2 regions of the Aminobacter sp. NyZ550 genome follow, and region 1 is predicted to be linked to the other one. Evidence: predicted binding sites of a transcription regulator. Region 1 holds the regulator's gene; the other holds the start of a gene.

Region 1 (15,379 bases):
AACAAGTCGCACTTCACCACCGCCGAGACGCGCAAGATCGACCAGCTTGTGCTGAGCGCCGATGCGGCCAAGGCTGCTTCCGATGCGATCAAGGGTGGTGCGACCTTCGACAAGGTTGTCGCCGACCAGGGCAAGACCGCGGCTGACGTGGCCCTCGGCTCGCTGACCAAGGACAGGATCGCCGACAAGGCGGTCGCCGACGCCGCCTTCGCGCTGCAGGCCAACCAGGTCAGCGACGTCGTCCAGGGCGCTTTCGGCCCAGTGCTGGTCCGCGTCAGCGAGATCACGCCGGAAACCGTCAAGACCTTCGACGAGGTCAAGGACCAGATCCGCAAGGAGTTGGCGCTGGCCGAAGCCAACCGCATCCTGCTCGACGTGCACGACTCCTACGAGGACGCCCGCGCCGCAGGTGAGTCGATGAAGGCTGCCGCCGACAAGCTGAAGCTCAAGATGGTGACGATCGATGCCATCGACCGCGCCGGCCAGCAGCCAGACGGCACCATCGTCAACGACCTGCCGGACTCGCGCAACCTGATCCAGGCGGCCTTCACCGCCGAATCCGGTACCGAAAACCCGCCGCTCAATGTCGGCACCAATGGTTTCGTCTTCTACGAGGTCGACGAGATCACGCCTGCCCGCGACCGCACGCTCGACGAGGTCCGCGAGAAGGTCGTCGCCGACTGGACCGCTGCCGAAGCGACGAAGCGTCTCAAGGCAAAAGCCGACGAGTTGGAGAAGCGCCTCAAGGACGGTGCCTCGCTCGACGTGATCGCCGGCGAACTCAAGCTCGAAAAGCAGACCAAGCGCGGCCTCAAGCGCGAGGCCGACGATGCCGATTTTGGCCGCGAGGGTGCCTCCGCGATGTTTGCAATGGGCCAGGGCGGCACTGGCATCGTCCCCGCCCCTGCCGGCGATGCGCAGATTCTGTTCAAGGTCGCCGAAGTGTTCGAGCCTGCCGGTGCGGACAAGAGCGCGGTGCCAGAGGACGCGCAGAAGCAGTTTGCCTCGGGCATGTCGGACGACCTGCTCGACCAGATCGTCGCCCAGCTCCAGGGCGAGTATCAAGCAACGATCAACCAGGCGGCGATCACCCGCGCACTTGCGTTGGGAACGCCATGAGCGCACTCAAGCCGCATATCGCCAAGGTCGCCGCGGGCACCCCTCTCACCTTCGAGGAGGCACGCGAGGCCTTTGACATCATCATGTCGGGCGAAGCCACGCCCGGCCAGATCGGTGGCTTTCTCATGGCGCTGCGGGTGCGCGGCGAGACCGTAAGCGAGATATCGGGCGCCGTTGCCACCATGCGCGACAAGATGCTGCGCGTCGAAGCCCCTGCCGATGCCATCGACATCGTCGGCACCGGCGGTGACGGTTCGCACAGCGTCAACATCTCGACTGCCTCGGCCTTCGTCATCGCGGGCGCAGGTGTGCCTGTCGCCAAGCACGGCAATCGCGGCCTGTCCTCGCTGACCGGCGCCGCCGACGTTCTGACCGCCCTTGGCGTCAACATCGACCTCACGCCCGAGGCGATCGGCCGCTGCATCCATGACGCCGGCGTCGGCTTCATGTTCGCGCCGGCGCATCACCCGGCGATGAAGCATGTCGGCGCGACCCGCGTCGAACTTGGCACCCGCACCATCTTCAACCTGCTCGGCCCGCTCTCCAATCCCGCCGGCGTCAACCGCCAGCTGGTTGGCGTGTTCTCGCCCGAATGGGTGCGTCCGGTGGCCGAGACGCTGAAGGAACTTGGCGCCCAGCACGTCTGGGTGGTCCACGGCGACGGTTATGACGAGATCACCACGACGGGTGAGACCCATGTCGCAGCCCTCAAGGACGGTGTGATCACCACGTTTACGCTGGCGCCCGAACAGGTCGGCTTGAGCAAGCATACGCGCGAAGAGCTGCGCGGCGGCGATTCCGCCTACAATGCCGCTGCCCTGCGCGGGGTTCTCGAAGGTGCCAAGGGTGCCTATCGCGACACGGTGCTGATGAATGCCGGTGCCGGCCTCGTCGTTGCCGGCAAGGCTGCAACGATCGGCGAAGGCGTGCCGCTTGCCGCCGAGGCAATCGACAGCGGCCGCGCCAAGGCAGTGCTCGACCGACTGGTCGCCGTTTCGAACGGATAGAGACATGGCCGATATCCTGCGCCGCATCGAAGCCTACAAGCGCGACGAGATCGCCGCAGCGAAGGCGCTGCTGCCGCTCGCCGAGCTCAAGGCGCGCGCCCGCGACGTCACCAAGCCGCGCGGCTTTCTCGCGGCACTCGAAACCAGCCACAGTGAAAGCCGCTTTGGCCTGATCGCCGAGATCAAGAAGGCGAGCCCGTCCAAAGGCCTGATCCGTCCCGACTTCGATCCGCCGGCGCTCGCCAGGGCCTATGCCGACGGCGGCGCTGCCTGCCTGTCGGTGCTGACGGACACGCCGTCCTTCCAGGGCGCACCGGAATTCCTGACCGCCGCGCGCGATGCCTGCGCCTTGCCGGCATTGCGCAAGGACTTCATGTTCGAGCCCTATCAGGTGCACGAAGCACGTGCCTGGGGCGCGGACGCGATCCTGATCATCATGGCGAGCCTGAGCGACGAAGATGCCAGGCGTATCGAGGATGAGGCGTTCGAAATCGGCATGGACGTGCTCGTCGAGGTCCATGACGAAGAAGAGACAGAACGCGCGCTGAAGCTTCAGTCGCGCCTGCTCGGCATCAACAACCGCAACCTGCGCACATTCGAGGTCAGCCTCGACACGTCGGAGCGCCTGGCGCCGATGGTGCCGGCAGACCGGCTGCTGGTCGGCGAAAGCGGCATCTTCACGCATGCCGATTGCCTGCGTCTGCAGAAATCCGGCATCTCCAGTTTCCTCGTCGGAGAAAGCCTGATGCGGCAGGCCGACGTGACCTCGGCGACGCGTGCGCTGCTCGATGGCGCAGCCCTGGCAAGCGCCTGACATGGCAACCACCCTCACCCATATCGGCGCCACCGGCGAGGCCAACATGGTCGACGTCGGCGACAAGGCCGAGACGACACGCACGGCAATTGCCGAAGGCCATGTCGTCATGCGCCCGGAGACACTGGCGTTGATCCTGTCGGGCAACGCCAAGAAGGGTGACGTGTTCGGCACCGCCCGCATTGCCGGCATCATGGCGGCCAAACGCACCCATGAGCTCGTGCCGCTCTGCCATCCCATTCTTTTGACCAAGGTTTCGGTCGAGATCGAGCCAGATGAGGCGCTGCCCGGCCTGCGCGTCACGGCGCTTGCCCGCGTCACCGGCAAGACCGGCGTCGAGATGGAAGCGCTGACGGCTGCCTCGGTCGCCTGCCTTACCATCTACGACATGGCCAAGGCCGCCGATCGCGGCATGGTGATCTCCGGCATCCGGCTGGTCGAGAAGACCGGCGGCAAGTCGGGCGACTACAAGGCTGCCGAATAGATGGCGCTGCTGCCCGTCGCCGACGCCCTGGCGCGCCTGCTCGACGCTGCCGAACCGCGCGGCACGGAAACTGTCGGCCTTGCCCAGGCATCAGGCCGCGTGCTGTCGGCTCCACTACACGCCCTGCGCACCCAGCCGCCCTTTGACGCCTCCGCCATGGATGGCTACGCCGTCCAGGCCGCCGACATCGCTTCACTGCCGGCGCAGCTCAAGGTTATCGGCCAGGCACCCGCCGGCAAGCAGTTCACGGGCACCGTCGGACCAGGCGAGTGCGTCCGCATCTTCACCGGCGCACCGGTGCCACAAGGCACTGATACCGTCGTCATTCAGGAGAACGTTCGCGATCTCGGCAATGGCAAGATCGCGGTGCTCGAGCCAACGCTTGCTGGCCGCAACATCCGCGCCAGGGGCCTCGACTTCAAGCAGGGCGACCTCATCCTTGATGCAGGACGTGTGCTCGACCCGGCAGCGCTCTCGCTGATCGCAGCTGCCAATCATCCCAGCGTCGAAGTGCTGCGGGCGCCTCTGGTCGCCATCATCGCCACCGGCGACGAGCTATTGCCGCCGGGCAGCAATCCCGGGCCCGACCAGATCATCGCCTCCAACGCCTATGGCGTCGCGGCGATCGTTCAGTCGGTTGGCGCGCGCGTACTCGATCTCGGCATCGCCGCCGACCGCACCGAGGCAATCTCCGCACTGGTCGCCAAGGCGCTCGCCGCCGACGCCGATGTGATCGTCACGCTGGGCGGCGCTTCGGTCGGCGACCACGACCTCGTTCACCGTGTCCTGACCGATCTCGGCATGGATCTCAACTTCTGGAAGATCGCGATGCGCCCGGGCAAGCCGCTGATGTTCGGCCGGCTCGGCAACAGCCGCTGCGTCGGCCTGCCGGGCAATCCGGTCGCCAGCCTGATCTGCTCGCAGATTTTCCTGAAACCTCTGCTGGCGAAGCTTGGCGGCCGCCCTTATTCACCCGACATGCGCAACGGTATTCTCGACACGGCAATGGCGGCCAACGACCTGCGCCAGGACTTTGTCCGCGCGATTGCGCGCGAGACCGCTGAGGGTCTCGTCGTCACACCCTACCTGATCCAGGACTCTTCGATGCTGCGCACGCTGGCCGACGCCAACTGCGCCATCGTGCGGGTGCCCTTCGCGCCTGCAGTCGAAGCCGGCAGCGCCTGCCAGGTGATGATGTTGCGCTGAGCAGCACCTTCCACCCTTCACGAAATATCAACAGTTGCGGAACACAACTGGAACAGATAGTGTTTGTTCTGGGTTTGTTTTTCTTCTGATTCCTCGGGGGTGGCGATGCTGACGCGCAAACAACACGAGCTTTTGCTATTCATCCACGAGCGGCTGAAGGAAGCGGGTATTCCGCCATCCTTCGACGAGATGAAGGAAGCACTCGACCTCGCCTCCAAGTCCGGCATCCATCGCCTGATCACGGCGCTCGAAGAACGCGGCTTCATCAGGCGTCTGCCCAACCGGGCGCGCGCGCTTGAAGTGCTGCGCCTGCCCGATTCGATCGCGCCTGGCCTCAACGCGGCGAAGAAGTTCTCGCCCAGCGTCATCGAGGGTAGCCTCGGCCGCAAACCCGAGCCGTCACGCAGCATGTCGGCCGGCAATGACGACGATGTTGCTTCGGCGGTTGCCATTCCCGTCATGGGACGCATCGCTGCCGGTGTGCCGATCGACGCCATCCAGCACAAGACGCATTCGATTTCGGTGCCGCCAGACATGATCATGGGCGGCGAGCATTACGCGCTCGAGGTCAAGGGCGACTCGATGATCGAGGCCGGCATCTTCGACGGCGACACTGTGGTCATCCGCAGCTCGACCACGGCCAATCCCGGTGAGATCATCGTCGCCCTCGTCGACGACGAAGAAGCGACGCTCAAGCGTTTCCGCCGCAAGGGTGCCTCGATCGCTCTTGAGGCCGCCAATCCGGCCTATGAAACCCGCATCTTCGGACCGGACAGGGTCAAGGTGCAGGGCAAGCTTGTCGGCCTGATCCGCCGCTATTGATTGCCGGGGCTGCGTTTCCGCCACCTCGGCCTGTCCATCCTGCTGCAATCTGTAAGCCGGACTGATCTGCCCTGTTGCTATCGTGCCGTATCTGACGGCTCTGCGACGGCGGGTACAGATTTCGGACTCACCGTGTGGTCGCAGTCGGCGCTTTCGGGTGCGCCTTGGTTGCCCCGGCTGATGCCTTTGGGGGCATCTCCACTCGCTTGTAGGGCGGAAGGCCCCTCGCCTCGCGCGAAAATTGGCGCTGCGCATGCCACGGGCGGTACGGTTCCGCCACGGCGTGGCGTATCTCGACCGCCCGATCTACGCCAGCCGCCGCGGCTGTGATGAATATCGACGCACTGCCAAGGCGCGCCAGCTCGCGTTTGGTGAGCACGGCCACGCCGGGGCAGACGTCGCTTGCCGTGGCATCGTCGACGACGATGAGATTCGCGTTGTCGCAGGCTCGTGCAGCGGCGCTCGCATTCGCCGCATGGACGATCCGTGCCCCCTCCGGTTGTTGAACCGTGCACAGCCCGCTGTCACAGACGAAGGCGTCCGCGCCGGCGGCGTTTAGCTCTCCAGATACTGGTTTGCCGGGTATCGTACCGGCGACATCTGCCTCGGCTGTTGGCTGTGAGCCGGTCTCGCTGGGCAAACGGACAGTCCCGTTCGTTGCATTCGCGGCCGAACGGGCCGGGGTGACGAGTGTTTCCGACGCCAGCGCGCGCTGCCAGTTGTCGACGGTGAACTGGTTCGGCCGGACGCGATTGACGGCCAGCTTGCCATCGTCGACCGGGACGCCGACGAGGCGGCCATCTTCCGAAACGAGAACCGTGGGCGTTTCCGTTTCCACGACCGTCAGCAGCCCAAGGGCCGCGAATGGCAGTGCGGCGGCGCGCAGCCAGGTCGTTGCCGTCGACGCGATGACGAGTGCTGCAGTGAGCAACAGTACCGCATGTGACGAGACAAGGCCGACCGCATCGACCGGCGAGCGCTCGGAGAACCAGGTGGCGATGCCAATCATTGCCTTCAGGCCGAAGCCCATCGTGTCGAGGAAGGGGCCGTCGAGTCCAAGCGGCATGAAAATGCCAGCCATGACGGCAAAGGGCATGACCAGGACAGACACAAACGGGCTGACTGCCAGATTGGCGAACAGGCTGAGGGGCGAGACACGTTGGAAATGCCATGCACCAAAAACGCTGGTCGCGAGCCCGGCAATCACCGACGTCGCGGCGAGGCCTATCGCAACTGTCGCAAGCCAGCGCCAGATTTTGGACGGCAGCGATCTCTGACCGACCGGCAGCGCCTGCTCCTCCCGCCGGTCCGACCACCAGGCATATGCGCCAACGAGGGCTGCCGTTGCGGCGAACGACATCTGGAAGCTCGGCCCGACGACTTCGTGGGGCGAGATCATGATCACGACAACGGCCGAGATCGCCAGGTTGCGCATGGTGAGTGCTGCGCGGTCGAACAGCACGGCCGTCAGCATCACCGCCAGCATGATGAAGCTGCGTTGCGCCGCGACCTCGGCGCCTGAAATGAACAGATAGCCGCCGGTGGCGAGCAGTGCTGCGCCTGCCGCGTACTTCTTGACCGGCCGGTGCGAGGTGAAGCCTGGAAAGGCGGCGAAGCATAGCCGCATCAAAAGCATGACCGTGCCTGCGACCATCGCCATGTGCAGACCCGAGATCGAGATGATGTGGTAGAGCCCGGTACGCCGCAGCGCCTCATTGACATCCTCGGGAATGCCGCCGCTCACGCCGACGACCAGGGCAGCCGCGATTTCGCCCTCTGGACCGCCAATGCGGTCGCGAATGCGCTGGGCAATCTTCTGGCGCACATTCTCGATCGACGCGAATGCACGATCACTGGCCGACAGCGGCTGGGTGGTTGCAGCAAACTCTGGGCCTTTCATGAAAAAGCCGCTGGCGCCGATGCCGTCGAAATAGCTTTCGAAGGAAAAATCATAGCTGCCCGGCCGCACAGGCCCGGACGGCGGCATCAGCCTGGCATAACCCGTCACCTCGGACCCCGCCATGACGCCCTCAGGAAGCTTGCGGGCAACGAGCCGCACCCGATCGGGCGTATAACGCAAAACCGGGCGCGCGGTCGCCAGAACGTCAAGCGTCAGCCGCACCCTGCCCTTGTCCAGATTGTCGATTTCGACGACGCGCCCGGTGATGGCAGTCGAGATCTCGGCGCCCAGCATCTTCGTTGCCATGCGTTCGGTCTCGAACTTTGCACCCGCCATGCCGAGCATTGAGGCGGCGAGTGCGGCGAGCGCGTAGTGAACAGGCCGCCGTCCGCGCGTTAGGAAGGCGAGGACGGCCGGTGTCGCTGACACAACGACGAGCGGCGCGAGATCCGGCTCGTTCGGAAGCGCGAAATACACCAGGGCACCGGCGGCCAGAAAAACCGGAAGAAGCAGGAACGCCGCACCGCGGTCGAGTTCCGTTTCGATCGCGGCCAAGGTGGATCGTGCGGTGATCCGGTGACCGACCAGCAATTGCGATCCTTGCCGTAGCCAGGACTTGTGTCCTCGCTGAAACGGCGATGCATCAGCGTCAGGAGCAGCATCTCTCTCGGGCAGAGCTGGTGGTGTCCACGCAACGGCAGGCACGGCTGAAGAGGTCAGCAAGTCGCGCTCGCTGGCTTCGACCACCGGATTGTTACCGGCCTGCCCCTCCCGCATGCGGTCGCCCATCGGGCCTGCCTCTTGCGCCCCAGACCTTCTATGCTACATCAACCGCACACAAACGCCATGCGCCGCCGGTTTTTCGGCCAAGCGCCCTGCTTCCCTTGGAAATCGCCATGCCTGTCGTCACCCGCTTCGCCCCATCGCCCACCGGCTATCTGCACATTGGTGGCGCGCGTACCGCTCTCTTCAACTGGCTTTATTCCCGCCACACCGGCGGCACCATGCTGCTGCGTATCGAGGACACCGACCGCGAGCGCTCGACCGACGCCGCAACTGCCGCGATCCTCGAGGGCCTGACTTGGCTCGGCCTGACCTGGGAGGGTGAGCCGATTTCGCAGTTCGAGCGTGCGCCGCGCCATCGCGAGGTGGCCGAAGAACTCGTGCGCATGGGCAAAGCCTATTATTGCTACGCCTCGCAGGAAGAGCTGACCGAGATGCGCGAGAAGGCGCGCGCCGAGGGCAAGCCGCCACGCTATGACGGCCGCTGGCGCGACCGCGACCCGTCCGAGGCGCCGGCTGGCGTCAAGCCGGTCATTCGCATCAAGGCGCCGCAGGACGGCGAGACGCTGGTGCTCGACCGCGTGCAGGGTGATGTGCGCTTTCCCAACAAGGATCTCGACGATTTCATCATCCTGCGTTCGGACGGCGTACCGACCTACATGCATGCTGTCGTCGTCGACGATCACGACATGGGCGTCACCCACATCATCCGTGGCGACGACCACCTGACCAACGCCGCGCGCCAGACCGTCATCTACAACGCCATGGGCTGGGACGTGCCGGTGATGGCGCATATCCCGCTGATCCATGGTGCGGACGGCGCAAAACTGTCCAAGCGCCATGGCGCGCTCGGCGTCGATGCTTATCGCGCCATGGGCTATTTGCCTGAGGCCCTGCTCAACTACCTCGCCCGCCTCGGCTGGAGCCATGGCGACGACGAGGTGATGAGCATGGAGAACATGATCAGCTGGTTCGAGATCGAGGACGTCAACAAGGGTGCGGCACGCTTCGACTTTGCCAAGCTCGAGGCGCTGAACGGTGTTCATATGCGCCAGATGGACGACAAGAAGCTGTTCGACATCTTCGTTGCCACCTTGCCCTATCTGCCCGGCGGCGATGCCATCCTCGGCGGGCTCGACGACACGCGCAAGGCACAGCTGCTTGCCGCCATGCCGGGCCTCAAGGAGCGTGCCAAGACGCTGATCGAACTGGCTGACGGCGCAGGCTTCCTGTTTGCCCAGCGTCCGCTGCCGCTCGATGAGAAGGCCGCCGGCCTGCTCGCCGGCCCAGCCAAGGATATCCTCAAGGGCGCGCATGCGGCGCTCGCGACGGTCGCTGCCGCCGACTGGACGGCGGCCAATGCAGAGGCCGCGATCCGCGAGTTTGCCGGCCGCGAAAATCTTAAATTGGGCGGCGTGGCGCAGCCTTTGCGGGCCGCCCTGACGGGCAAGAGCACTTCCCCCGGAGTGTTCGATGTGCTCGCCGTTCTAGGGCGCGACGAAAGTCTAGCCCGCATTTTTGATCAAATCGATTAGGTCAGCAGTGCTTTCCTAGTTTTGCATTGAAATGAGGCTGTTGCGGTGCAACATTGCGGCAACAGGTCAATTTGAAAGCAGCGGGAAAGCTGGGAAGCGAGTTCAAGCGTTCCGGGCCTAATGGGTTGCCTTGTTATGACGATTGCGCCGCGCAAGGCGGCAACTCAGCACTAAGGAGTATGCGATGACTGATTCGACCGCCAAACTGGAGTTCCGCGGCCAGACCCACGAGTTCAAGGTCCGCGGCGGAACGGTCGGACCAGATGTGATCGACATTGCATCGCTCTACGCAACGACCGGCGCATTCACCTACGACCCGGGTTTCACCTCCACCGCAAGCTGCGAATCGGAAATCACCTTCATCGACGGCGACGCCGGTGTCCTGCTGCACCGCGGCTATCCGATCGACCAGCTCGCCGAGCACGGCGACTTTCTCGAAGTTTGCTACCTCCTGCTCTACGGCGAACTGCCGACCAAGGCGCAGAAGGACGACTTCGACTACCGCATCACGCGCCACACCATGGTGCACGAGCAGATGTCGCGCTTCTTCACCGGCTTCCGCCGCGACGCACACCCGATGGCGGTGATGTGCGGCGTGGTCGGCGCACTGTCGGCCTTCTATCACGACTCGACCGACATCTCCGATCCGCACCAGCGCATGGTCGCCTCGATCCGCCTGATCGCAAAGATGCCGACGATCGCCGCGATGGCCTACAAGTACCACATCGGCCAGCCGTTCATTTACCCCAAGAACGAGCTGAACTTTGCCGCCAACTTCCTGCACATGTGCTTTGCCGTGCCGTGCGAGGAGTACAAGGTCAACCCAGTGCTGGCCCGCGCCATGGAGCGCATCTTCATCCTGCACGCCGACCACGAACAGAACGCCTCGACCTCGACCGTGCGCCTCGCCGGCTCGTCGGGTGCCAATCCGTTCGCCTGCATCGCCGCCGGCATCGCCTGCCTGTGGGGCCCCGCACATGGCGGCGCCAATGAAGCAGCGCTCAACATGCTCAGCGAGATCGGCCACGTCGACCGAATTCCCGAGTTCGTCGCCCGCGCCAAGGACAAGAACGATCCGTTCCGCCTGATGGGTTTCGGCCACCGCGTCTACAAGAACTACGATCCGCGCGCCAAGATCATGCAGAAGACCACGCATGAAGTGCTGGGCGAGCTCGGCATCAAGGACGATCCGATGCTCGACGTGGCAATGGAACTCGAGCGCATCGCGCTGACCGACGAGTATTTCATCGAGAAGAAGCTGTATCCGAACATCGACTTCTATTCAGGCATCACGCTGAAGGCGCTGGGCTTCCCCACCACCATGTTCACCGTGCTGTTCGCGCTCGCCCGCACCGTTGGCTGGATCGCGCAGTGGAAGGAAATGATCGAGGATCCGCGCCAGAAGATCGGCCGTCCGCGCCAGCTCTACACCGGCGCCACCGAACGCGACTACGTGCCGATCGCCAAGCGCTGAGCCTTTCAGCGCCGCGTTCGTTCAGGCGCGCGGCGCCGTCGCAGCTCGAAGCTGCGAACGACTTGAAAAACACCCGCTAGGCCATTGCCTCGGCGGGTGTTTTTCATTTCGTGATGTGTTTGAGAACCGTTTCGGCAGCGATCTCGCCCGACGGCCGTTCGGTCGCCATGCGTCTGGCAATTTCGGCAAAACCGTCTTTCTGCCAGCGTCGAAGGGCGCCATCCTCGAACAGGCCTTCGACATAGCGCGCCATCCATTGCGGGCGCACATATTCGTTGTAGTTTTCCTGCACGACCGGCCTGTCGGCAATCAAGTTGGGCAGTGCAGCACTCCACACCGTGACCATGCTCTGGATCATCCGCGCCAGCGTGTCGAGTTTGTAGGACGACAACATCGGCACACCCGCAAGCGCGAGTTCCAGCGACACCGTGCCCGATGCGATCAGGGCTGCGTCGGCTTCGCCAAAGGCCTGCCACTTGTGCTGCGGATCGAGGATAATCTCCGGCTTTTGCTGCCAGGTGGAGACAGCCTCTTCGACGAGGCCGGTGACATGCGGCACCGTCGGCAAGAGCAGCCGCATACGATGGCCGCGTGCGCGCAGGATCGAAACGGTCTCACCAAATGGACCGATCAGGCTGCGCACTTCGCTGCGGCGCGATCCCGGCAAAAGTAGAAGCGTCTTCTCGCGGTCAGGCGCCGGATTGGCCTTTCCCTCCTGCATCGCCGCGGCAATGGCGATGCCCGGATCGGTCGCCAGGCGATGGCCGACAAATGTACCATGTGGGCCGCCCAGGCGCTCCAGTTCGGCCGGCTCGAACGGCAGGATGCACAGCACCTCGTCGACATGCGGCTTCATCGCCTTGGCCCGTCCCGGTCGCCAGGCCCAGACGCTCGGGCAGATGTAATGGATGATAGGAATGGTGGGATCGAGCGCCCGCACTTTCCTGGCAACGCGCAGCGAAAAATCCGGGCTGTCGATGGTTACAAGGCAATCCGGCTTTTCGGCCGCGACGAAACGGGCGGTCTGGCCAATCCGCCTGATCAGGCGCGGCAGGTCGCGAATGACCGCCGTCAGTCCCATCAATGCGATCTCGCTGGCATTGAACAGCGGCGAAAGGCCAAGCTCCTGCAGATGCCGGCCGCCAGTGCCGACAAGCCTGACCTCGCGCCCGCTCAAGCGCTGCAGCGCCTGCACCAGATCGGTGCCGAGCAGGTCGCCCGACTCCTCGCCCGCGACGATGGCAATCTTGAGCGGTGGCTGGGTCATCGCTCATTTCCCTCGCCGGACAGGCCGATGACGAACAAGCCGAGCCTGTCGGCGCGTTCGACCACCTCGCCATAGTCGAGCACCAGTGAGCGTCCGGCCTCAATGCCGATCCCGGCAAGCCCCGCTGCATGCGCAGCATCGACCGTTGCTGGGCCGATTGTCGGCAAGTCCGCACGCAGTTCCTGGTTCGGCTTGGCGCATTTCACCAGAACGCCGCGCTTTCGCCCGGCAATGCGGCCATTGTCGCGTAGCTCGCGCACGCGTTCGAGCAACAGGTCTGTGCCCTCGATGCCTTCGAGTGCGATGGCGCGCCCGCCGATGGCAACCGCCGCCTGGCCGATATCAAGCGCACCGATCGTGCGTGCGGCCTCCTGGCCTGCCCGAAGGTCGGCCCAGTCACTCTGCTGAGGCGCCAGCGCCCCCATGCTGCCGGCCACGGCCAGCAGCTCCGGAACGACCTGATGTGCGCCGGCGACCTTGATACCGTTGTCTTCGATCGTCGTGACCAGGATGCGCAGCAGGCCGTCGTCGCCGCGGGCAAGCGCTGCAAGCGCGCGCGGCAGGACACGCAGCAGGGCGATGCTGGGGCGAATGGCCCGCCACACCGGGCGACGGCTGATGCCACCGGCAAGCACGCAATGGGTGATGCCGTGGCGCTTGAGCAAAGGCACCAGCGAGGCGAACTGCTCGATGGCAAGCCGCTCGCCGGCATAGCTCCAGAGGCTGGTGCCGGGATCAGTCTCACCGTCAATCAGAACGATGAAAGGCTTGTGCCCGGCCTCGGCGAGACTGTCGGCGACATTGACCGGGAGCCGACCGCTGCCGGCAACGACAGCAATCCGGTCGGTCGCGGAAAGGTTGATCCTCTTTCCGCCCTCAGCCTTCGTCATCGGCGGCGTCTTCGGCGACGGCGTTTCTGAGCGGCGGCACGGTGAAGTGGCGCTTGCCGCGCGCCTGGATGAAATCCAGGACGTCACGCACGATGGGCGAGCCGGCGAATTCGCGTTTGACTAGCGGGATGCTCTCGGCCACCGAACGGGTTGGGTCGAAGATCATCTTGTAGGCCTTGCGCAAGGCGAAGATCTCGGCGCGCGGCAGGCCGGAGCGGCGCATGCCGATGACGTTGAGCCCGCGCAGGCGGGCGCGATTGCCCATCACCATGCCATAGGGGATGATGTCGCCATCAATGATCGCGCCACCGCCGGCAAAGGCATGGTGACCGATACGCGTCATCTGATGGACGGCACACAGGCCACCAAGCGTGACGTTGTTGCCGACTTCGACGTGCCCGCCGAGGGTCGCGACATTGGCCATGGTGACGTTGTCGCCGACGATGCAGTCATGCGCAATATGCGCATAGGCGAGGAACAGCCCGTTGTCGCCGACGGTCGTGGCACCTCGACTGGTGTCGGTGCCGACATGCATGGTCACGCCTTCACGCATCGTGCAATTCTTGCCGACAGTGAGCGTCGTCCGGCCACCCTTGTGCTTGTTGTTCTGCGGAGCAGCGCCAAGCGTTGCCTGCGGAAACACCTTGCAGCCTTCGCCAAGCGTCGTTGCACCCAGGATCGCGACATGGCTCATCAGTTCGACGCGGTCACCGATGACGGCATCAGCGCTGACATGGCAGAAAGGACCAATGCGGACGCCTGCACCCAGTTGTGCACCGGCTTCGACGACAGCGGCAGGATGGATAAAGGTTTCAGTCATGGAGTTGTTGCTTATTCCTTGGGCACCATCATCGCGGCCACCTCTGCTTCGGCTACCGTCGCACCATTGACCTGCGCGTCGCAGGCAAACTTCAGGATGTTGCCGCGCTTCTTGATCTTCTTGACGTGAATGCGGAGCTGGTCTCCCGGCACGACCGGCTTGCGGAACTTGGCGCCGTCGACCGTCATCAGGTACACAAGCGACGGCGTTTCGTCGACGACCAGCCGCAGGCAGATGGCGCCCGCCGTCTGTGCCATGGCCTCGATGATCAGCACGCCGGGCATGACCGGATGGCCCGGGAAATGCCCTTGGAAGTGCGGTTCGTTGAAGGTGACGTTCTTGATGCCGACAGCGGAATCGTCGCCGTCGATGTCGACGATGCGATCGATCAGCAGGAACGGGTAACGATGCGGCAGCAGCTTGTGCAGGCCGAGGATATCGACAGCTTCGAGTGTCCTGGTCGCCTGGTCAGTCACTGCTCCCACCCCCCTTTGGTTTTCCCATGGCCATTTTTCTGATCAACGCGAACTCGCGCATTGCCAATTTCATCGGTTTTGCAGGAAATCCTGCCCAGACTTCGCCTGCCGGCACGTCGTGCATCAGGCCGCTGCGCGCTGCCAGCTGCGCCCCCGATCCGATGGTCAGGTGATCGGCCAGGCCGACGCCGCCGCCCATCATCACGTTGTCGCCGACGACAACCGAGCCCGAAATACCCGTCAGCCCCGCAATAACGCAATTGCGGCCAATGCGCACGTTGTGGGCGATCTGGACGAGATTGTCGATCTTGGAGTTTTCGCCGATGACGGTGTCCGACATCGCGCCACGATCGACCGTCGCATTGGCGCCGATCTCGACATTGTCCTGGATGATGACGCGGCCGATCTGCGGGATGCGTTCAGGACCCCGCGCACCGCCGGCGAAACCAAAGCCATCCTGACCGATGCGGGCGCCGGCGTGGATGATCACGCCATTGCCGATCAACGCATATTGGATCGAACTGTGCGGGCCGACATAACAATCGCGGCCGATCTGGGTCGAACGACCGATGACCGCATGAGCGGATACCACAGTCCCGCTGCCGACTGCCGCGTTCGGGCCGATCACCACACCAGCCTCGATGACGGCGCCTGGCTCGACATGAGCGGTCGGATCAATGTGGGCGAATGGCGAAATGCCTGCTTCACCGCTCACACCTACCGGGCGCTCGGCATCCGGATAAATTAGCCTGCCGATGCGGGCAAAGGCCTGCTGCGGTCGC
Region 2 (15,379 bases), 1.7 Mb from region 1:
CAAGGGCCTCCTCGAGGCGATGCGGTAATTTCCTTCGCACCGTTTACGGGAGAAGGTGGCCCGAAGGGCCGCATGAGGGGACGGTGCCAACTTCCGAGTTCAGCCCTGCCCCTCACTCTGCTGTGCTCGCAAGCTCGCTTGGCTTCCCTCTCCTCGTAAACGGGGCGAAGGAACGGCTACGCCGCCTTCGCCAATCTGGCACCGACTTCCGCAAGAATCTCATACGAACGCTTGCGTGATTGATGGTCGAACACCTGGGCGGTGACCATCAGTTCGTCGGCACCGGTACGCGCGATGAATGCCTCGACGCCGCGCCGGACCGTGTCGCGTGAGCCGACGACGGCGCAGGCAAGCGTCTGGGACAACATCTGGCGCGCGACGGGGTCGAGCTCGCGCTCATAGCCCTCGAGCGGCGCGGGCAGGCGGCCGGGGCGGCCGCTGCGCAGGTTGACGAAGGCCTGCTGTACCGAACTGAACAGAAGCTTCGCCTCGGCGTCGGTGTCGGCGGCGACGATGTTGATGCCGGCCATGACATAGGGTTTGGCCAATCGCTCCGACGGCTGGAAGCGCGAGCGGTAGATCTCGATCGCATGGTCGAGCTCCGAAGGGGCGAAGTGCGAAGCGAAGGCGTAGGGCAGGCCAAGCATGGCGGCGAGCTGCGCGCCATAGAGACTTGATCCCAGCACCCAGACTTCGACCTGCTCGCCCTCGCCGGGCACGGCGCGGATGCGCTGTTCGGGCGTTGCCGGATCGAAATAGCTCATCAGCTCGACGACATCCTGCGGGAAATTGTCGACGCCGGCCTCGAGATTGCGGCGCAGGGCGCGCGCGGTCAGCATGTCGGTGCCGGGCGCCCGGCCGATGCCGAGGTCGATGCGGCCGGGGTGCAGGGCGGCAAGCGTGCCGAACTGTTCAGCGATGACCAGCGGCGCGTGGTTGGGCAGCATGATGCCGCCGGCGCCGACGCGAATGGTGCTGGTGCCGGCCGCGACATGGGCGATGACGACCGAGGTCGCAGCACTGGCGATGCCGGCCATGTTGTGGTGTTCGGCCAGCCAGTAGCGGTGGAAGCCGAGCTTCTCGGCGTGGCGGGCGAGGTCGAGCGTGTTCTTCAGCGATTGGGCGGCAGTGCTGCCTTCGGTGACCGGCGAAAGGTCGAGGACGGACAAGGTGGTCATGAGGCAGCTCCGGCGGGTGAGGACCCGCCGGATATAGGGAGCGTCACCTGCGCAAACAAACCTTCCCGCCGAAGGTATGTTTTGGTCCAGTGGTTGAAGCGCTCTGGAGTGCTCTTCGGCTGCTCCGTCACGCCGCCGTGCCGATAGCGGAAACGCCCAGTTCCTTACGCACCAGCGGCGCCACCTTGGTGCCGTAGAGCTCGATCGCCTTCATGATCTTGTCGTGCGGCATGATGCCGATCGCCATCTGCAGCAGGAAGCGGTCATTCTTGAAGACATTGTGCTGGGCCACGATCTTCTCTGCCACCTGCTCCGGATTGCCGACGAACAGCGCGCCGTTGGCGCCGCGCGACTGGTCGAAATGCGCCCGCGACGTTGGGCCCCAGCCACGCTCGCGGCCGATGCGGTTCATCACCTCGGCCTGCGGCAGGTAGAAGTCGTCGGCCGCATGTTCGGTGGTCTCGCCGATGAAACCATGCACGTTGATGCTGGTGGCGAGCTTGGCCGGATCCTGGCCGGCGCGGCGCGCCGCCTCGCGGTAGAGATCGAAGAGCGGCGCGAAACGGGCCGGCTCGCCGCCGATGATGGCGAGCGCCAGCGGCAGGCCGAGCACGCCGGCACGTGCCGCCGACTGCGGCGTGCCGCCAATGGCGATCCAGATCGGCAAAAGCTCCTGATAGGGGCGGGGATAGACGCCGCGATCGTTGATCGGCGCCCGGTGTGTTCCTTGCCAGGTCACGCGTTCGCTGTCGCGCAATGCCAGGAGCAGATCGAGCTTCTCGGCGAAGAGCTCGTCATAGTCCTCGAGGTTGTAGCCGAACAGCGGAAACGATTCGATGAACGAGCCGCGACCGGCCATGATCTCGGCGCGGCCACCCGACAACTGGTCGAGGGTGGCGAACTGCTGGAACACACGCACCGGATCGTCCGAAGACAGCACGGTGACGGCGCTGGTCAAGCGGATGCGCTTGGTGCGCTCGGCAGCGGCGGCAAGTGCGATGACGGGTGCCGAGGCGGCATAGTCGGGGCGGTGGTGTTCACCCAGGCCGAAAACGTCGAGCCCGACCTGGTCGGCCAGCTCGATTTCCTCGATCAGATTGCGCAACCGCTGGTGGGCTCCGATGGCACCAGGCCCCGGCTCTGGGCTAACGTCTGCAAAAGTGTAGAGGCCAAGTTCCATGATCTCTGGTCCTGTCGCTATTGTTTGTGCTAGAGGTAGCCATCGCTCCACGAGGTCGCCAGACGCGATCTAGTGAACAATCCATATCGAGATTGGCGTCAAAGAGCGTTTCCTATCCGCAACATCACGCGAATTCATGGGAGACATGCCTTTTTGGCGCTTGAACTATGCCTTCGCGCGCGTATGTAAGCGGCGCGAAGTGACTCTAGGGAAATCAAATTGGCAATCTACCGAGAAAAAGACGCCTTTGAGCGGCGGAACGCCGCCAATGACGCAAAGAAAGCCCTCCTCGAAAAGTACAAGGCACGCCCCGCAGCTGACGATCCGGCCGTTCTGGCCCGTCAGGCCGAGCGCAAGGCAATCCTCGAGGCTCGCGCCATCCGTGAAGCCGAGAAGGAAAAGCTGAGGCAAGAGCGCCTGGCCCGCGAAGCCGTTGAAAAGGCCGAACGCGAAGCCAAGGCTGAAGCAGAACGTCTCGCCGCCGAAGAGGCCGCACAGGCTGAAGCAAAGGCGCGCGAGGCAGAGGAAGGCGATCGCATCGCCCGCCTGCTCGCCGACGAAGCCGAGCGCAAGGCCAAGCGCGACGCGCGTTACGCCGCGCGCAAGGCGCGTGGCAAGCGCATGCCGCCTTCGGCCAACTACGGCTGAACGCAGGTCGACCTTCGCCTGCACTCGCCGGAATGACGCATCGGCCCGTTAGTCGGGCTCGATAGCGCAAAACTCACATCGTCAGCGATTCGCGACCGGGGACTTGCCAAGCCCCGGGCGCGGATCGCTTTTGTGCGTCCGACGCACAATGCGTCGACCCCTGTGGATGTCAGGGCGTGCCAGATGAGAAATTGGGAAAGGTGAAGCCCGCCCGTTTCGGGCGGGCCGCCGCAAGTCTGCGGATCAGGCGACCAGCTTGAGGCCGACGATGCCCGAGACGATCAGGCCGATGCAGGCGAGGCGAAGTGCTGTGGCGGGCTCGCCGAGCAGCCAGATGCCAAGCATCGCGGTGCCGACTGTGCCGATACCGGTCCAGATCGCGTATGCCGTGCCGACCGGCAGCGTCTTCAGTGCCAGGCCGAGCAGGCCGAGACTGACGATCATCGAGGCGATAGTGAGCACCGTCGGCATCGGTTTGGTAAAGCCTTCGGTGTATTTCAGGCCGATGGCCCAGCCGATTTCGAAAATTCCCGCGAAAAACAGATAAGTCCAAGCCATGGAACGCTCCAATGGGATGGCGGGTCGTCCCGGCCGGTTTTTAGGGGAAGCGCAGGGCCGTCCCTGCGCCCGCTCAGATAGGACTTTCGCGAGAGAAGTTCAACCCGCGCCCGGCCGCGACAGCCGGGCGGGGTCTGCGTCGTGCCCGTGAGGACTACTTGTCCTTAAGCTTGGTCGCTTGCACCGGAGGCGCCTTGAAAGCCGGCGCAGGTGCTGGCTTCTTGGCGTCTTTCTTGGGTTTCCGGGCTTCTTTCCCGGCTTTCATCGCACCCTTGGCCATGATTCGTTTCTCCCGCTGCTGAGAAGTGGAGTGAAACGCGAAGTTGTCCGGCTTGCAAGAGGGGTCTTGAGCGCCGGGAGCGCCGGACGCCAAGGCCGCGAAAATGACTTGAGCGGGACCTCACGCTCGCTAAAGTCGCTGCGGTGAGGGACCGATGGCAGGACACTCCGGCTCCAGGCTAGTGATCTTTGCGGCTATTGCCGGCAATCTGCTGATTGCCGTCACCAAGTTCGTCGCCGCTGCCTTCACCGGCAGTTCGGCGATGCTGTCGGAAGGCGTGCATTCGCTCGTCGACACCGGCAATGGACTTTTGCTGCTCTACGGGCTGCATCGCGCCGCCCGGCCGCCTGATCTTACTCACCCGCTCGGCCATGGCCGCGAGCTCTATTTCTGGAGCTTCATCGTTGCCCTGCTGGTCTTCGCGCTTGGTGCCGGCGTGGCCTTCTATGAAGGCATCGTCCACATTCTCCACCCTGCGCCGATCGAGAATCCGCTCGTCAACTATGTGGTGCTTGGCGCCTGCATGGTGTTCGAGGGCGGCTCGTGGTTGGTTGCGCTCAGAGAATTCCGCCGCAGCAAGGGCAGTTTCGGCTACATCCAGGCGGTGCGACGGAGCAAGGACCCGAGCGTCTACACGGTGCTGTTTGAAGACAGTGCCGCCTTGCTGGGCCTGGTCATTGCCTTTGCCGGCATCTTTGCCGCGCATTATTTCGAGCAGCCCTGGCTCGACGGTGCCGCCTCGATCGGCATCAGCCTGATCCTTGGCGCCACGGCGGTGTTCCTGGCGCGTGAGAGCAAGGGTTTGCTGATGGGCGAGCCGGCTTCGGCGGACGTGCAGGCGGCGATACTGGCGATCGCCCAGGCCGATCCCGCCGTCGAGCAAGCTAATGGCGTGCTGACAGTGCATCTGGGGCCGGAGCAGGTGGTTGCCGGGCTCAGCCTCGACTTCGTCGACCACATCTCGGCGGCGAAGATCGAAGCCTGCGTCGAAAGACTGGAGGCGAAGCTCAAGGCCGAAGTTCCCGAGGTGACGTCGGTGTTCGTCAAGCCGCAGACGTCGCAGCGATGGAAGCTGCGTCATGACCGGATCGTGAACCCGAAGGCAGGGACGCCGATGCCCGAAGGCGGCTAGTGTGCCCGGGAATCACGCACTGCAGGACAGGAGGAGTTCGAAGTGAAGATCGAAGGCGGGTGCCATTGTGGCGCCATTACCTACAAGGCCGAAGTCGACCCGGACAAGACGGCGATCTGCCATTGCACCGATTGCCAGAAACTGACCGGAACGGCCTTTCGCGTCACCGTTCCGGTGCCGGAGGACAAGATCGCGTTTTCGGGAGCGCCGAAGATTTACGTCAAGACAGGCGACAGCGGCAACAAACGCGCGCAGGGCTTCTGCCCCGAATGTGGCTCGCACCTGTTCGCCACTTCGGTCGGTGACGGACCCAAGGTCTATGGGTTGAGGACCGGAACTTCGGACCAGCGCGAGCAACTGGTGCCCCGCAAACAGGTCTGGCACCGATCGGCGTTGCACTGGCTGCCGGAGTTCGACGGCATGGAGACGGTGGAGAAACAGTCCTGAGGGCAGTGCTTTGCTGCGCTAGTCGCTTTCCTCGACGACGCGCAGCCTGAGCTGCCCAGTCTTGGAATCGGCAGCCCGGGCGCCCGGAGGCTGGGGCTTGGCCGTAACTTCCGCCTCGCCGGCATGGCCCGTGCCGAATTCCAGCGCCTCGATCTTTTCGCCGCGTTTGGTGACCTTGGACGACGATACGAGGATGTCGTCGATGTCCTTGCTCGACTGATCGAAATGCGTCTTGAGTTTACGCACGCGTTCGTCGAGGCGGCCGACATCTTCCATCAGGCGGATGACCTCGCCCTGGATCAGGTGCGCTTGTTCGCGCATGCGGGCGTCCTTGAGGATCGCCTGGATGACCTGGATCGACAGCATCAGCAGTGACGGCGACACGATGACGACGCGGGCGCGGTGGGCACGCTGCACCAGCGATTCGAAGTTCTCGTGGATTTCGGCGAAGATCGATTCCGAGGGCACGAACATGAAGGCGGTGTCCTGGGTCTCGCCCGAGATCAGGTACTTGTCGGCGATCGCCTTGATGTGGACTTCGAGATCGCGCCGGAAGGCCTGGGCGGCATATTTCTGCGCTTCAACCGCGCCTTCGGTATCGGCTGCCGCGCGAATGGCGTTCCACGCCTCGAGCGGAAACTTGGCGTCGATGACAAGTGACGGCGCGCCGTTCGGCATCCTGACAAGACAGTCCGGCCGGTTGTTGTTCGACAGCGTCGCCTGGAATTCGTAGGCGCCGAGCGGCAGGCCGTCGGCGACGATCGTCTCCATGCGCGACTGGCCGAAGGCGCCGCGCGTCTGCTTGTTGGAGAGGATCGCCTGCAGTTGCACCACCTGGCCGGCAAGCGACTGGATGTTGCCTTGTGCGGTATCGATGACCGCCAGCCGCTCCTGCAGCTTGGCCAGGCTCTCATGCGTCGATTTGGTCTGCTCGGTCATTGTCTGGCCAAGGCGGCCGGTCATGGCGTCGAGACGTTGGCTCAGCGATTGGGTCAGCTCCGCCTGGCGCGAGCCGAAGATTTCGGCCACCGTGCCGAGCCGGCCCTGCATCTCCGCCTGCGCCTGCAGGATACCCGCCATGCGGGCCTCGGCATCGCGGGCGTGGTCGGCGGCCTCGGCGGCTGCAACCGCGCGCGCCTTGGCCGAGCGCCACAGCGCCACCATCAGGACGACGACAAGTGCGACGAACAGCACGGCTGCAAACAGCAGCGCCTGCCCGAGCGTGAGCACGGAGGCGCCAAGCTGGGCGATGGGGGCGGACAGGATGCTGGAAAGCTCGTTCATGGCGCGCACCATAGCCGATTCGCACAAAAGGTTCAGATCAAAACGGGAACATCCTGGATCGAGCCCTGTTGACGGTTTTCGCCTGACATCCTAGTTGATGCGCATGACCATCAAGCCGCTCATCATCCTGCCCGATCCGCTCCTGCGCCTGGTTTCCAAGCCGGTCGAGCGCATCGACGACGCCACCCGCAAGTTCGCGCGCGACATGCTCGACACCATGTATGACGCGCCGGGCATCGGCCTTGCCGCCATCCAGGTCGGCGAGCCGCTGCGCATGCTGGTGATCGACCTTGCCAAGGAAGGCGAAGAGCCGGCGCCGATGACGGTCATCAATCCCGAGATCGTCTCGCGTAGCGACGATCGCTCGATCTATGAGGAAGGCTGCCTCTCGATCCCGGACTATTACGCCGAGGTCGAGCGCCCGGCCAAGGTGCGGGTCAAATATCTCGACGAGAACGCCAAGGAGCAGGAAGTCGAGGCCGACGGTCTGCTGGCCACCTGCCTGCAGCACGAGATCGACCATCTCGATGGCGTGCTGTTCATCGACTACATCTCCAAGCTCAAGCGCGACATGGTGATGAAGAAGTTCAAGAAGCTTGCCAAGGACCGTCCGCCGAGCCGCATGGTGGGGTGAGAGCCTGGCCGACCGGAGACTTCGACGGGCTTGACCTGAAGCTCGTAAACCCGTTTGAAGCGATGGCCTGAACGGTCGGCCGGCGCCGTCCGGGGCTGTGCGGGATAGCCGGAACAGAATGAGCCTTCGCGTCATCTTCATGGGCACGCCGGATTTTTCCGTGCCGACGCTGCGTGCGATATCAGAAGCCGGCCACGAGGTCGTTGCCGTCTATTCGCAGCCGCCGCGCGCCGCAGGGCGCCGCGGGCTGGAGCTGACGCCGTCGCCGGTGCAGCGCGAGGCCGAGCGGCTGGGCATCGAGGTGCGCACGCCGCTGTCGCTGAAGGGGGAGGCCGAACAGGCGGCCTTTGCCCAGCTTAAGGCCGACGTCGCAGTGGTCGTTGCATACGGTTTGCTGCTACCCAAGGCCATTCTTCAGGGCACGCGGCTTGGCTGCTACAACGGCCATGCCTCGCTGCTGCCGCGCTGGCGCGGGGCGGCTCCGATCCAGCGCGCCATCATGGCGGGCGATGCGGAAACCGGCATGATGGTCATGCGGATGGAAGAGGGATTGGACACCGGACCGGTGGCTCGACTTGAAAAAGTCGCGATTGGACCCGACATGACGGCCGGTGAGCTGCACGATCGCCTGATGGCGGCAGGCGCTTTGCTGATGGTGGACGCTCTCGCAGAGCTCGAAGCGGGCAAGCTGGAAACGGTGCCGCAGCCATCGGAAGGCGTGACCTACGCCAAAAAAATCGATAAAGCGGAGACGCGGATCGATTGGACCTTGCCGGCGACGGCGGTCGACAACAATATCCGCGGCCTATCGCCATTCCCCGGCGCATGGTGCGAAATCGAAATCGGCGGACGAACCGAGCGCTTGAAAATACTGCGCTCGCAACGCGCCGCTGGACAAGGAGAGCCGGGAACGGTTCTCGACGACCGGTTGGAGATTGCCTGCGGCGACGCTGCCGTGAGGTTGGTCGAGGTACAAAGGGCGGGAGGAAAACCCGTCACCGCGGATGAATTCCTGCGCGGTGCCAAGATCGAAAAAGGAATGAAGTTGTCATGAGCATGATGTCGATTAGGGCAGCTACGCCCCGCGACCGCGAGGCGATCCGCCTCGTAGAAGAACACGCCTTCGGGCAGCAGGCCGAGGCTGGTCTCGTCGATGCGCTGGTTGCCGAAGGCGATGCGGTCGTCGAACTGGTGGCTGAAGAGGATGGCGATGTGGTTGGCCACATCCTGTTTTCCAGGCTTTACATCCAGAACGGCGGCAAGACGGTTCCGGCGGTGGCGCTCGCCCCGCTGGCGGTCGAGCCCGATTTCCACGGCACCGGCATCGGTGGCGCGCTGGTCCGCGAAGCCCACATCCGGCTCAAGGATGCCGGCGAGACGATCGCCGTGGTGCTTGGCGATCCGGCCTATTATGGCCGCTTCGGCTACAGCCACGAGCGTGCAGCAGGGTTCGAGAGCGACTACCAGTGCGACGCGCTGCAGGCCCTGGCCTGGGGCGAGGCGCCCGAGACGGGCAAGCTGGTCTATGCCTCGGCCTTCGGTACTGCTCTTGCCGCGTAAAGCGGCCGGAGCTTTGACTGCACATGCCGCGCTATCGCCTTGATCTGGAATATGATGGTCGCGCCTATGCCGGGTGGCAGCGGCAGGCTGGCCTGCACACCGTGCAGGCGGCGATCGAGCAGGCGATCCTGAAGTTCTCGGGCGACGAAATCTCGCTGCGCGGCGCCGGCCGCACCGATGCGGGCGTGCATGCCACGGCTCAGGTCGCTCATGCCGACCTGACCAAGGCCTGGGCCGACGACAAGGTGCGCGACGCCGTCAACGCGCATCTGCAGATGGCCGGCGAAACCGTCGCCATCATCGCCGCCCGGCAAGTGCCTGACGAGTTCGATGCCCGCTTCTCCGCCACCGGGCGGCACTATATCTACCGTATTCTCAACCGACGCGCGCCGGCAGCGCTCGAGCGTGGCAAGGTCTGGTGGGTGCCCAAGCGCCTCGACCACGAGGCGATGGCGGACGCCGCCAAGCTCCTGCTCGGCCGGCATGATTTCACCACCTTCCGCTCGACGCAGTGCCAGGCGAACAGCCCGCTCAGGACGCTTGCCCAACTCGACGTGACGCGCAGCGGCGACATGATCGAAGTCAGGACGTCGGCGCGCTCGTTCCTTCACAATCAGGTCCGCTCGATGGTCGGCAGCCTGAAACGCGTCGGCGAGGGCGGCTGGACTGCCGACGACCTCAAGGCAGCCCTCGACGCACGCAACCGCGCCGCCTGCGGCCAGGTCGCGCCGCCCGACGGGCTCTATCTCAGCGGCGTCGATTATTGATCTCTAGAGTTGCGCTGCTTGGGGCGGAAAGCCGCGGCGCACTTGTCCTTGAATTGCTTCAGTAGATCGGATTGGTTCCGAGCTTCGGCGCCGGCCAGTCCTGGGTGATCCCGGGCTGTACAGGCCGTTCGAGATAGGTCGACAGCACGACATAGCTGCGCGTCGAGGTCACGCCTGGCGTGTCGTAGATGCGGGCGAGCAGCCCCTCCAGCGCGCGCGTGTCCTCGGTCCGCACCTTGAGCAGGATGCAGGCGTCGCCGGCAACCGTGTGGATTTCCTCGACCTCCGGAAACGACGAGACCGCCATCAGTTCCGGCGTCTTGCCCCAACCCCTGGTGTCGACATGGACGAAGGCCAGCAGCGGCTTGCCGACAGACCTCGGATCGGCCATGGCCACGGTCTGGCGGATGGCACCGGACCGGCGCATGCGCTTGACCCGCTCATGCGCCGCCGGCGCCGACAGGCCTGCCTTTTCGCCCAGTTCGGCGTAGGAGACCGTCGCGTCCTCGACCAGCACGCCTAACAGCCTTCGGTCGGCGGTATCGATCGAGCGCTCCGGCAGGCGGTTCTGCCGAATGCCGTCTGTTTCTTCATCCATCCGGAAATTCTCCGTTGAAGCCGAACATCATTCGGAGAATATGCGCCAATGTCGAACGTTGATCAAACACTTCCCGCTGCTGCCGAACCCGTGGCCCGCATTCCCCGGGCTGCCTATCTATTGACCGGCTGCATTGCCGTCATCGGTTCCAATTCGCTGGTCCTCGGCCCGATCGCGCCCGAGGTTGCGGCAGGCTTCGGCAGTTCCGTGCCGGTGGTCATGACGGCGGCCTCAGCCTTCGGGTTGGGCACCGCGGCAAGTGCCCTCTTCCTTGCCCGCTACATCGACCGCTTCGGCGCCAAGCGCATGTTGCAGCGGGCGCTGGCGTTGCTGGCCGTAGCCCTTTTGGCCAGTGCCGCGGCACCCCAGGTCATTGTGCTGGTCGCAGCGCAATTGCTGGCCGGCATCGCGGCCGGAATAGCCCTACCGGCGATCTATGCCAGCGCCGCGGCCGTTGCTCCACCCGGCCGCGAAAGCGGAACCATCGGCGTCGTGCTGACCGGCTGGACGCTGTCGATGGTCGCCGGCGTGTCGATGTCTGCCGTGCTCGCCGACCTCGTTCACTGGCGCGCGGTATTCGGCGCGGTGGCGCTGCTTTCTGCCATTGCGCTGGCAGCGATTTCGGCGATGTCGGCCGACGACAAGCCGGCCGGCGGTGTCGCTCCAGCGCCGCTGGGAGCGCTGGCGACGCCCGGCATCGTCCCGTTGTTGATCGCCTGTGGCGCCTTCATGACGGCGTTTTACGGCGTCTATGGCTATCTCGGCGATCATCTGCATCAGGCGCTCGGCCGGCCGGTCAGCGCCAATGGCCTCGCCGCCATTTCCTACGGCATCGGTTTCGGTGCCGCCGCACTGCTGGACGGCATTGTCGACCGCCTCGGCGCCCGGCGCGTCATGCCGATAGCCTATCTCGGCGTGGCAGCAATCTATGTGCTCATCGCGGCAGTCGCCGGCACTTTCACCATCCTGATCGCCACCATGGCCTTGTGGGGCTTGGGCAACCATTTCGGCTTGAACGTGCTGGTCATGCGCCTGTCCGCGCTCGACCCTAGCAGGCGTGGAACCATCATGGGGCTGAACAGCGCGGTGACCTATCTTGCCGTGTCGGTCGGCACCACCGCCTTCGGTCCGCTCTACGCCAATTACGGCTTTGCCGCTTCGGCAGTCGTTGCGGCCGTACTGATGCTAGGTGCTGCCGCTGCTGCCTGGCGTTGAGCTGCGGGCGCGGGGCGTTCAGGCCGGCAACTGGATGCCGAACAGGGCCTGCAGCGCAAACAGCACCAGCAGCGACACGAAGAACATGCCGGCGAAGACGGCCGACCCGATCGCCGCACCCTTGCCGATGGTGGCGTTGGTCATGCGCCAGGTGAACACCATCGCGAGTGCGAACACCGCCAACGACAGCAGCGAAACAACGTTGTCAGCCGCCGGAAACAGCATGCGGGCGAGCGCTGCCGGCAGCATCAGCCAGGCGATGATCGCGGACGTCCAGTTGCTGGCGACGACGTAATGGACGAAACGGTCGCCGATGCCGACGCGTGGCGCCACCAGTGCCAGCACGATGAGCGGCAAGACCCAGGCGCCGATGTCGACCATCGCCAGTCGGACGACGATCCCGAAGCGGCTGGCGAACGTCGCCGTCTCCAGCGCGACGTCATTGGACACCCCGGCCCAGCCGACAACGAGGGCGGGAACGGCAACCAGGATTGCGAAGAACGAATTCCAGAAGCCGTCGGCGCTGAGATCGAGCTGGCGCAGGCCGTCGGCCTTGCCCAGCATCAGCCGCCAGGCGCCCGCCAGATTCTGCTCGATTTCATCGCTTGCCAGCATCAGGGCCATTCGTCATCCGAACCAGTCTGCGAGGAACTGCTGGTAGACCTGTGTCAGCTGTTCGAGCTCGGCAAGCGGCACGCGCTCGTCGACCATGTGCATGGTCTTGCCGACGAGCCCGAACTCGACGACCGGGCAGTAGTCCTTGATGAAGCGTGCATCGGAGGTGCCGCCCGTCGTCGATAGTTTGGGCTTGCGTCCGGTGACGCGCTTGATGGAGCCGGCAAGCGCATCGATCAGCTTGTCGTTGCGGGTCAGGAAGACGTGGCTCGGCCGGTCGCGCCAGACGAGCTCGAACTCGACCGGCTCCTTGCGGCCCTTGCGGTACTTCTTGCGCCCGCTCGCCTTGTCCAACCGGTTATGGATCTCGGCCTGCAGCGTCTCGGCCGTCCAGCTGTCGTTGAAGCGGATGTTGAAGCTGGCGGTAGCCTTGGCCGGAATGACGTTCGTCGCCGGATTGCCGACGTCGAAGGTGGTGACCTCCAGGTTCGATGGCTGGAAATCCTTGGTGCCCTTGTCGAAGACCGGGTTGAGCAGCGCATCGACCAGGGTCATCAGCCCGCGCACCGGGTTGTCGGCGAGATGCGGATAGGCGGCGTGGCCTTGCCTGCCGTTGACGGTGATGGTGGCCGAGATCGAACCCCGGCGGCCGATCTTGATCATGTCGCCGAGCGCATCGGGGTTGGTCGGCTCGCCGACCAGCGATGCGTCCCACTTTTCGCCGCGCGAGGCCGCCCATTCGAGCAGCTTGACCGTGCCGTTGATCGACGGGCCTTCCTCGTCGCCGGTGATCAGCAGCGAAATCGAACCTTTCGGGCCGCCATGGGCTTCGACGTGGCGGGCGACGGCGGCGATGAAGCAAGCGATGCCGCCCTTCATGTCGACGGCGCCGCGGCCATACATTTCGCCATTGTCGATGGCTGCCGAAAACGGCGGATGCTTCCACGCCGCCTCGTCGCCGATCGGCACCACGTCGGTATGGCCGGCAAACATCAGATGCGGCCCGTTGCCCGAGCGGCGGGCATAGAGGTTCTCGACGTCAGGCGTGCCGTCCTCGGAAAAGGTCGGGCGGTCGACGGCGAAGCCGAGCGGCTTCAGCATGGTCTCAAGTGCGGACAGCGCACCGCCTTCGGTCGGCGTAACCGACGGGCAGCGGATGAGGGCGGCGAGGTTTTCGGCGGGATCTGTCGGCAGTTTCATGGCGACAGCGATAATCGAATCGCCGGTTCCTGTCACGACGGTCGTTTGTACCAGCGACATCGGCCTCCAGCTTCGCAAAAGCGTGGGGCGATCAGGCGCGGCCCTGGTCACGAGCGCCGCAACGGGCAAGCGTCGATGTCGAGATTGAACGCGGCAACGGGTGAGACGACGTCACCTACGATTTTTAAGTCGGTCCTTAAGTCTCCTGCAATCAGCTGCTGGCATTGTCGCGGCATGAGAATTGCCACGATCACCCACTGGGCCTACGGCATCACTGTCGTCCTGACGGCGCTTTCCGGCGTTTCGTTCATCCTGTCGTCCAACAGCGCCCTCCAGGAGCGCGCTGCGGCCGAGGAGCATCTCACGCTCGACACGCTGGCCGAAGATCTTGCCCTTGGTGCGGAAATGCGCAGCGACGAAGCGAGGCTTTACGTGATGCGCGGTGAGGTGCGCCATCTCCAGGCGTTTCGCGTGCAAGAGGCTGCGGAACGGCGGCTGGAGACCGTTGCGTCGGACCTGGCGGCCCGCGATCCCGCGCCGGCAGAAGCTGCGGCGCTGCGTGCGATCAATGCTCACGCGGACGAGCTGGACAAGCTCGAGGCAGCCGCCATAACGGCCTATCAGAACGGCGACAAGACGACCGCGCAGGAAGCTCTTTTCGGCGCCGAACACGAACGGGTCCAGAATGCGCTGCTTCAGACGGTCACCCATTTCCGCGACCTGACCGCAGCGCGCACGACTGCGGCACTCGATGCGGCTCGCGACCGCAGCAACTGGTGGAGCCTTGTCGCCAAGGTCATGCTGGCGACCACGGGGGCGCTGTTCGTGGCCGTGCTCTATTTCGTTCTCAGCCGCCGGGTAGCGACGCCGTTGCGCCACATGACCGGGATCGTCAGCCGGCTGGCCAAGCAGGACTACAGCGTCGAGGTTCCGGTCAATCGTCGGGCCGACGAAATCGGCGAGATGAGCGATGCCATCGAGGGCTTCCGCACGAACCTGATCGAGCGTGAAAAACTCGACGCCGAACGGCGTGCCGACCAGCATATGAAAGACCTCATCCTCCAGATGATGCACCGCGTGCAGGCATGCCGTGACCAGTTGGAGCTGACGGACGTGGTCGTGCGCTTCGCGCCACAGATTTTCCCCGACCTTGCCGGCGGCCTCTATGTCCTCAACGAAGGCAAGACAGCGCTGGCACGTGTCGGCCTCTGGCTCGATCCGGATCACTCCGCGGCGGAGTTCCCGGCCACGGCCTGCTGGGGTCTGCGGCGCGGCCGTACTCATCACAGCGGCGGCAGCGGCGCCGACGTTCCCTGCCAGCACGTGGATCCGCCTGGCGTCGCGACGCTCTGCGTGCCCCTGACGGCCCAGGGCGACATGATCGGGCTGCTCTATCTCGAAGAGCGCGTCGATGGCGCGCTCGAGCCGGCAGGGCCGCGGCTTTACCTCGAACTCATTGCCGAGAATGTCGGCCTTGCCATTGCCAATCTGCAATTGCAGGCAAAGCTGACGGCACTTGCGGTGAGCGATCCGCTCACCGGCCTGTTCAATCGTCGGTTCCTCGACGAGACGCTGCGGCGGCACGCCCGGGACCACCGGGACGAGCCGCTCGCCTGCCTGATGATCGACATCGACCATTTCAAGCGCTTCAACGATCAGTTCGGCCATGACGCCGGCGACCTCGTCATGCAATTCGTCGGGCAGTCGCTGCGCGAAGCCTGTGCGTCGTCCGGCGATGCTTTCCGCTTCGGCGGCGAGGAATTCACCGCCCTTCTGCCGTCCTTCGGCGAGGCGGACGCGATGGTGCTTGCCGACATGCTGCGCGACAAGATCGGCGGCGTCGCACTCTCTTATGCCGGCCAGCGTCTCGGCGCCGTCTCCGTCTCCGTCGGCGTGGCGGTGTCCCCGGCGGGCGGTTCGGTCGAGACACTTGTGACGCGTGCCGACGCGGCCCTGCTGGAGGCGAAAGCCGGCGGCCGCAACCGGACGATTGCTGCAAGCAACATCAGAAAATCGGCCTGAGGCGCAGGTCGGCTCCCTGCCGGCGACCGCCATGATGCCATGCTCCCCGGTCTGGCAGGCA

The links. The regulator LexA, encoded in region 1, represses DNA repair genes until DNA is damaged. The targets are predictions, from matches to a motif close to TGTTCNNNNTGTGTTCNG.
Region 2: a site for LexA is predicted at 6,741-6,758, ahead of N7E70_RS27090 (DNA recombination protein RmuC). Genes of this name have one in related genera too.

The regions. Positions count from the first base shown of each region.
Region 1 covers NZ_CP114190.1:3,780,123-3,795,501, forward strand. Annotated here, with positions in the region: gene N7E70_RS18780 (SurA N-terminal domain-containing protein) at 1-1,119, shown strand, start outside; gene trpD (anthranilate phosphoribosyltransferase) at 1,116-2,126, shown strand; gene trpC (indole-3-glycerol phosphate synthase TrpC) at 2,131-2,940, shown strand; gene moaC (cyclic pyranopterin monophosphate synthase MoaC) at 2,942-3,424, shown strand; gene N7E70_RS18800 (molybdopterin molybdotransferase MoeA) at 3,425-4,630, shown strand; gene lexA (transcriptional repressor LexA) at 4,736-5,452, shown strand; gene N7E70_RS18810 (ComEC/Rec2 family competence protein) at 5,580-7,907, opposite strand; gene gltX (glutamate--tRNA ligase) at 8,243-9,670, shown strand; gene gltA (citrate synthase) at 9,855-11,144, shown strand; gene lpxB (lipid-A-disaccharide synthase) at 11,248-12,411, opposite strand; gene N7E70_RS18830 (LpxI family protein) at 12,408-13,301, opposite strand; gene lpxA (acyl-ACP--UDP-N-acetylglucosamine O-acyltransferase) at 13,288-14,121, opposite strand; gene fabZ (3-hydroxyacyl-ACP dehydratase FabZ) at 14,133-14,597, opposite strand; gene lpxD (UDP-3-O-(3-hydroxymyristoyl)glucosamine N-acyltransferase) at 14,590-15,379, opposite strand, start outside.
Region 2 covers NZ_CP114190.1:5,445,018-5,460,396, reverse strand. Annotated here, with positions in the region: gene N7E70_RS27130 (lytic murein transglycosylase) at 1-28, shown strand, start outside; gene N7E70_RS27125 (LLM class flavin-dependent oxidoreductase) at 177-1,178, opposite strand; gene N7E70_RS27120 (LLM class flavin-dependent oxidoreductase) at 1,306-2,358, opposite strand; gene N7E70_RS27115 (DUF6481 family protein) at 2,578-3,006, shown strand; gene sugE (quaternary ammonium compound efflux SMR transporter SugE) at 3,250-3,564, opposite strand; gene N7E70_RS27105 (hypothetical protein) at 3,719-3,844, opposite strand; gene N7E70_RS27100 (cation diffusion facilitator family transporter) at 3,999-4,976, shown strand; gene N7E70_RS27095 (GFA family protein) at 5,019-5,423, shown strand; gene N7E70_RS27090 (DNA recombination protein RmuC) at 5,442-6,707, opposite strand; gene def (peptide deformylase) at 6,811-7,341, shown strand; gene fmt (methionyl-tRNA formyltransferase) at 7,460-8,395, shown strand; gene N7E70_RS27075 (GNAT family N-acetyltransferase) at 8,392-8,901, shown strand; gene truA (tRNA pseudouridine(38-40) synthase TruA) at 8,925-9,668, shown strand; gene N7E70_RS27065 (Lrp/AsnC family transcriptional regulator) at 9,727-10,266, opposite strand; gene N7E70_RS27060 (MFS transporter) at 10,315-11,481, shown strand; gene N7E70_RS27055 (transporter) at 11,500-12,096, opposite strand; gene dapE (succinyl-diaminopimelate desuccinylase) at 12,109-13,296, opposite strand; gene N7E70_RS27045 (diguanylate cyclase) at 13,531-15,318, shown strand.